DNA from 2 places in the Arthrobacter sp. 05T410 genome. Region 1 is predicted to be linked to the other one. Evidence: riboswitches for the same ligand, from Rfam matches in the RefSeq annotation. Region 1 holds a riboswitch; the other holds the start of a gene.
The links. Region 1 has a riboswitch for glycine ahead of gcvP (aminomethyl-transferring glycine dehydrogenase). Riboswitches for the same ligand answer to the same signal wherever they lie in the genome.

Region 1 (3,402 bases):
GTCCAAGTGTTGCCGCCAAGATTTGCCGACTCATCAACAGCATCTCCTGCAGATCGCCAGCCAGTACACGGGTTCCCAGGACGTAGTCGACGGAGATGAACAGGGCGGGAACCACCCACAACAGGGCAAGATTCACGACCCACACCGCGGTCCGCCGCGCAGGACGAAGGCCGCACCATGCCAGGGCGCATCCAACGAGGATGGCGGGAATCCAGTGAGCGATTGACGGCACTGCGACGGGGACGTTGATGTGCCCAACAAAGCCGACAACCCACTCCACCGTCCACGACGCGAACGGCACCGCCATGAGTCCGGCGCCCAATGCCGTCAGGCTCCGTGACCTTGAGCAGAGCATCAGGTGCGCCACGAGGGCCGCAGCGAGCGAGGCGGTCACGCCCGCGAGTAACCCGGCGAAGTAGAGGCTCGCCGTTGTTCCGCCCGTCAAGCCGCCGTCGAGCACTGTAAAGGACTGGGCGGCCGCCGTGAACTGAACCACAAGAACGCCGGCTGCCGCGCACCACGCCACCAGCCGCCGTCGGGCAGGAGACCAGATGCGCACCGCGAGTCCGGCCGCTGCACCTCCTACGGTGAGGAGGGCCACGATCGTGGTGAGTTCGTACTGGCTTAGCGGCAGTAACGACACAGGCATCTGGTCTGGAATGACCTCTGCGCCCCACAAGTTCTGCAACGGGAGCTGTGCGCCGGATACCAGCCAAGGGCCCAAGCCGAGCAATCCTGCCAGGATCCCGATCAGCCACCCCCAAGCGGCATCCCCGGCGGGAGTCCGGCTTGGTGGTCGGCTGGGAGCTGCCTGTTCCGTCGCTTGATCCGGAAGGCTCACGGAGGCTCCTTGCATATGGGCGCTCTGGGAGGGGCGCGCACGAGAAAGTAAGGTATCCCGTCCAGAATAATGCACCGAATGGATTAACCTCCTGGGTCCGATCCACGAGGTGGACGACGACCTCTGGGACCGCGTGTTCCGGATCAACGTCACGGCCCTCATGCGCCTCACCCACGCAAGCGGACGACGGCGAAGAGCTCCCGCCGTCGTCCGAGGGAACAGCGACTCAATTGAAATAAATTTTGCATCCTGCCCGGGAACCGGATAAATTGTGAGCTGTGTCACCGACCAGTGGCACAGCTTATGATCTGCGGCGGGAGAGTCCTGCCGGTACGTTCAGCAGGCGCCGTAGGAGCAAATCCTCCCCAGGAATCTCTCAGGCCCACGTACCGCCGCGGCAAGGCAACTCTGGAAAGCAGTCCGGGCAATCGGGCTCACCGACGGTGCAAGTGGCGCGCTGCTATCAGCAGGGCAAAACGGAAACTCTCAGGTCCAATACAGAGCGGGGAGGAACCCGAATCATCGTGGCGTCTTGATGCCACCTGAATTATGGAGTTCCTCTCATGACGGTTCAATCGTCCCCGTCCACCTTCGCAGACCGCCACATCGGCGCCCGCCGCCAGGCCGACATCGACACCATGCTCAAGGCCGTCGGCTACGACAGCGTTGATGGCCTCGTTGACAACGCGGTCCCCGATTCCATCCGCCAGGAAAAGCCCCTCACCCTGGACAGCGCCCTCAGCGAAGTCCAGGTGCTGGCCGAACTGCGCAAGCTCGCCTCCAAGAACAAGACGGCCGTGCAGATGATCGGCCAGGGCTACTACGACACCGTCACCCCGCCGGTGATCCGCCGCAACATCCTCGAAGCCCCCGCCTGGTACACCGCCTACACCCCGTACCAGCCGGAAATCTCCCAGGGACGCCTCGAGGCGCTGCTGAACTTCCAGACCATGGTCCAGGACCTCACCGCACTCCCGGTCGCCAATGCGTCCCTCCTGGACGAGGCCACCGCGGTTGCCGAGGCCGTGCTTCTCATGCGCCGCGCCAACAAAAACAAGTCCGCTGCCGGGGCCAAGACCGTCCTCGACGCCGACTGCCTCCCGCAGACCATTGCCATCGTCAGGGGCCGAGCGGAGGCGCTGGGCTTCGAGGTGCAGGTCGCTGACCTCTCCGCCGGTCTGCCCGACGGCGACATCAACGGTCTCGTCCTCCAGCAGCCGGGCGTCTCCGGCCGGGTGTGGGACCAGTCCGGCGTGATCGCGGAGGCCAAAGAACGCGGCGCACTGGTCACCGTGGCGGCGGATCTGCTTGCCCTGACCCTGATCACCCCTCCGGGCGAGCAGGGGGCGGACATCGCCGTCGGCTCCACCCAGCGCCTGGGCGTGCCGCTGTTCTTCGGCGGCCCGCACGCCGCGTACATGGCGGTGCGCGAGGGCATGGAACGCACGCTCCCCGGCCGCATCGTCGGCGTCTCCAAAGACAACGCCGGCGTCCCGGCGTACCGCCTGGCCCTGCAGACCCGCGAGCAGCACATCCGCCGCGAGAAGGCCACGTCCAACATCTGCACCGCGCAGGCACTGCTGGCCATCGTGTCCTCGTTCTACGCCGTCTACCACGGCCCGGACGGACTGAAGGCGATCGCCGAGACCGTCCACAACAACACCCGCGCCCTCGCCGCCACGCTGAAGATCGCCGGCCGGGAACTGGCGAGCGAGTCCTTCTTCGACACCCTCACGGTCCGCGTCCCCGGCAAGGCCGCCAAGGTCATCGCCGCCGCCGAGGCCCGGGGCATCAACCTGCGGCTCATCGACGCGGACACAGTTAGCGTGTCCGTCGATGAAACCACGACGCCGGAGGTCCTCTCCGCGGTCGTCGTCGCCTTTGGCGCCGGTCCGGTGGTGGAGGCCAAGGGCTTCGAGCTGCCCGGGAGGGTGCTGCGCACCTCCGACTTCCTGCAGCATCCGGTCTTCAACACGCACCGCTCCGAAACCCAGCTGCTGCGCTACATCCGCAAGCTCTCGGACCGCGACCTCGCCCTGGACCGCACCATGATCCCGCTGGGCTCCTGCACCATGAAGCTGAACGCCACGGCCGAGATGGAAGCGATCTCCTGGCCAGAGTTCGCCTCCATCCACCCTTTCGCGCCGGACTCCCAGACCGAGGGCTGGCGGGAACTCGTCAGCGGCCTCGAAGCTGACCTCGCCGAAATCACGGGCTATGACCAGGTCTCCATCCAGCCGAACGCCGGCTCCCAGGGCGAGCTCGCCGGCCTGCTGGCCATCCGCGGCTACCACCACTCCCGCGGGGAGGCCCAGCGCAACGTCTGCCTGATCCCGGCCTCCGCGCACGGCACCAACGCCGCCTCCGCCGTGCTGGCCGGCATGAAGGTGGTCGTCGTGGCCACAGCCTCGGACGGCACGATCGACCACGCGGATCTTCAGGCGAAGATCGAGGCCAACAAGGACGCCCTGTCCTGCATCATGATCACCTACCCGTCCACCCACGGGGTGTACGACGCCGACGTCCGCGAGGTCTGCGACGCGATCCACGCCGTCGGCGGC
Region 2 (3,402 bases), on a different contig from region 1:
GCCAGCCTGCGCCGGTTGGGCTGCGGAAAGATGTTCCGGATCAGCGACAGCGTGGACGGCATCAGCATGGCGCCGAAAAGGCCAAGCCCGGCGCGGCCGGCGATCAGCCATTCCGCACTCGGCGCGAACGCCGTCACGGCCGACACCGCGGCAAAGCCCGCGCTGCCCACGAACAGCAGCCGGCGCCGGCCGATCCTGTCGCCCAGGGAACCCATCGCGACCAGGAGTCCGGCCAGGACCAGGGGATAGGCATCGACGATCCAGAGCAGTTCGACGCCGGAGGCGGTCAGGCTGCTGGCGATGGCCGGCAGGGCGAACGTGAGCGCGGTGTTGTCCACGGCCACGAGCAGGACGGGGAACATCAGCAGGGCCAGCGCCACCCAGTCACGCCACGGTGCCCGGGGCCCGGTGGCCGCAGGAGTGCTGGTGGCTACGGTGATCGATGGAATGCTCATAAGGATAACTGTACCGTCTGGACGGTACAGTTAAGAAATGCGCGCGCGGACAGGCATGATGGGAGGCATGCCCAGGAAACCCGTCGCCCGCGAGGCCGTCCTCGATGCCTTCGAATCCCTGCTCATCGAAGTCGGTGAACGCGCCGCGACGCTGGACGCCGTCGCGCGCCGGGCCGGCGTCTCCAAGGGCGGCCTGCTCTACCATTTTCCGACCAAAGAGGCCATGATCGCGGTCCTGCTGGAACGGCTGGACCGGCTCCTGGCTGCCGATGTTGCGGCCATGGCGGCAGCCCCGGAAGGGGCGGCGGCGTACTTCATCAAGTCCTCGGTGTGGGCGGACACGCCCATGGACCGGGTCTTCGTGGCGGCCACGCGGCTCGCCGAGGTGGCGCACGGGGAAACGCTCCGCCGCTTCGCCGCCGGCCAGGCGAGCTGGCTGGAACTGCTGGCGGCCGACGTCGGGCCCGCCATGGCGAAGGCCGTCCTGTGCATGGGGGACGGGCTGTACTTCAACGCCATGCTGGCGCGGGGTCCCGGCGGGCCGCCGCCGGAAGTCGAGGCGGACGTCCAGAGCCTCCTGGCCGCCGTCGAGCGCCTGCGCGGCTGAAGCCCACACCCACCCCCTCCGACCCCCTACTCCCCGCCGACCCCCTACTCCCCGCCGAATTCGCCGGAAGCGTTCGAGTACGCCGGAAAGTTGCGGCGACTCCGGGCGTTTCCGGCGAATTCGCGCCGCCGGATTCGCCACCGGGTGGCTCGTGGCCCGTAACCTGGGTCCGCCGCCGGGAGGGAGTTTGCGGACGCGCGCCCGGCATAGGACAATGAGAGCTGTGACTGTAGTCACCCCCGATTGAACGCCTAATTAAATACGCCTTTGATCTGCGGCGGGAGAGTCCTGCAAGTAGGTACAAGCAGGCGCCGTAGGAGCAAACCCTCCCCAGGAATCTCTCAGGCCCATGTACCGCCGCGGCAAGGCATCTCTGGAAAGTAGCAGGCGTGTCCCGGACATGCTGTGCTCACCGACGGTGCAAGCGGAGCCCTGAAACGCGGGCTGCGCGGAAACTCTCAGGTCCAATACAGAGCGGGGAGGAACCCGAATCAATGTGGCGTACCCTGCGCCGCCTGAGTTATGGAGTTCCTTGTGACTGTTACCCCAGCCTCCACGTCCTTCGTTGACCGGCATATCGGCGCGCGCCGCCAGGCCGACGTCGACGCCATGCTGAAGGCTGTCGGCTACGACACCGTCGACGCCCTGGTGGACACCGCCGTTCCGAAGGACATCCGCCAGGACGCCGACCTCGCGCTCGCCGCGGCCCTGAGCGAGGTCGAAGTCCTCGCCGAGCTGCGCAAGCTGGCGTCGAAGAACAAGACCGCCGTGCAGATGATCGGGCAGGGCTACTACGACACGCTCACCCCGCCGGTGATCCGCCGCAACATCCTCGAAGCCCCGGCCTGGTACACCGCGTACACGCCCTACCAGCCGGAGATCTCGCAGGGCCGGCTTGAGGCGCTGCTGAACTTCCAGACCATGGTCCAGGACCTCGTCGGCCTGCCGATCGCCAACGCCTCCCTGCTGGATGAAGCCACCGCCGTGGCCGAGGCCGTGCTGATGATGCGCCGCGCGAATAAGAACAAGACGGCGCACGACGGCAAGACCGTCCTCGACGCCGACTGCCTTCCCCAGACCATCGCGATCGTCAAGGGCCGTGCCGAGGCCCTCGGCTTCGAGGTCGAGGTCGCCGACCTCTCCAAGGGCCTGCCCGACGGGGTCATCAACGGCGTCGTCCTGCAGCAGCCGGGCGTCTCCGGCCGCGTGTTCGACCACACCGCCGTGATCGCCGACGCCAAGGAACGCGGCGCCCTCGTCACCGTCGCGGCAGATCTCCTCTCCCTGACCCTGATCACGTCCCCGGGCGAGCAGGGCGCTGACATCGCCGTCGGATCCGCCCAGCGCTTCGGCGTGCCGCTGTTCTTCGGCGGACCGCACGCCGCCTACATGGCCGTCCAGAAGGGGCTCGAGCGCTCCATGCCCGGCCGCCTCGTGGGTGTCTCCAAGGACAACGCCGGCGTTCCCGCCTACCGCCTGGCCCTGCAGACCCGCGAGCAGCATATCCGCCGCGAGAAGGCCACCTCCAACATCTGCACCGCCCAGGCCCTGCTGGCCATCGTGGCTTCCTTCTACGCCGTCTACCACGGCCCGGACGGGCTGAAGGCAATCGCCCAGGCGGTACACGTCCACGCGAAGACCATCGCCGCCTCCCTGAAGGCCGCCGGTCTGGACGTGCTGCACACCTCTTTCTTCGACACCATCACCGTCTCCGTGCCGGGCCGGGCAGCTGAGATCATCGCGGCAGCCGACGCCAAGGGCGTCAACCTGCGCGCCATCGACGCCGACACCGTCGGCATCTCCGCCGACGAGGCCACGACGGTGGCCGTCGTCGCCGACGTCATTGCCGCATTCGGCGCGTCCGTGACTGCCGCGGCTGCAGGCACGGACACTGCGTTCGGCCTGGACCCCGCCGTCGAGCGCACCTCCGACTACCTGCAGCACCCGGTGTTCAACACGCACCGTTCCGAGACCCAGCTGCTGCGCTACATCCGCCGCCTCTCGGACCGCGACCTTGCCCTGGACCGGACCATGATCCCGCTGGGCTCCTGCACCATGAAGCTGAACGCCACCGCCGAGATGGAGGCCATCTCGTGGCCCGAGTTCGCCTCCATCCACCCGTTCGCCCCGGAATCCCAGACCGCCGGCTGGCGTGAACTGATCGAGGACCTCGAAGGCCAGTTGACCGAGATCACCGGCTACGACCAGGTCTCGATCCAGCCCAACGCCGGTTCCCAGGGCGAGCTCGCCGGGCTGCTGGCGATCCGCGGCTACCACCTCTCCCGCGGTGATGCCCAGCGCAACATCTGCCTGATCCCGGCCTCCGCGCACGGCACGAAC

Region 2: another riboswitch for glycine. It lies ahead of gcvP (aminomethyl-transferring glycine dehydrogenase); the one in region 1 lies ahead of gcvP (aminomethyl-transferring glycine dehydrogenase).

Annotation. Positions count from the first base shown of each region.
Region 1 covers NZ_JBFTLP010000030.1:33,893-37,294, forward strand. Annotated here, with positions in the region: gene AC1DFR_RS21010 (hypothetical protein) at 1-841, opposite strand, end outside; glycine riboswitch at 1,146-1,243, shown strand; glycine riboswitch at 1,245-1,352, shown strand; gene gcvP (aminomethyl-transferring glycine dehydrogenase) at 1,405-3,402, shown strand, end outside.
Region 2 covers NZ_JBFTLP010000016.1:4,020-7,421, reverse strand. Annotated here, with positions in the region: gene AC1DFR_RS16735 (MFS transporter) at 1-455, opposite strand, end outside; gene AC1DFR_RS16730 (TetR/AcrR family transcriptional regulator) at 523-1,062, shown strand; glycine riboswitch at 1,331-1,429, shown strand; glycine riboswitch at 1,431-1,545, shown strand; gene gcvP (aminomethyl-transferring glycine dehydrogenase) at 1,585-3,402, shown strand, end outside.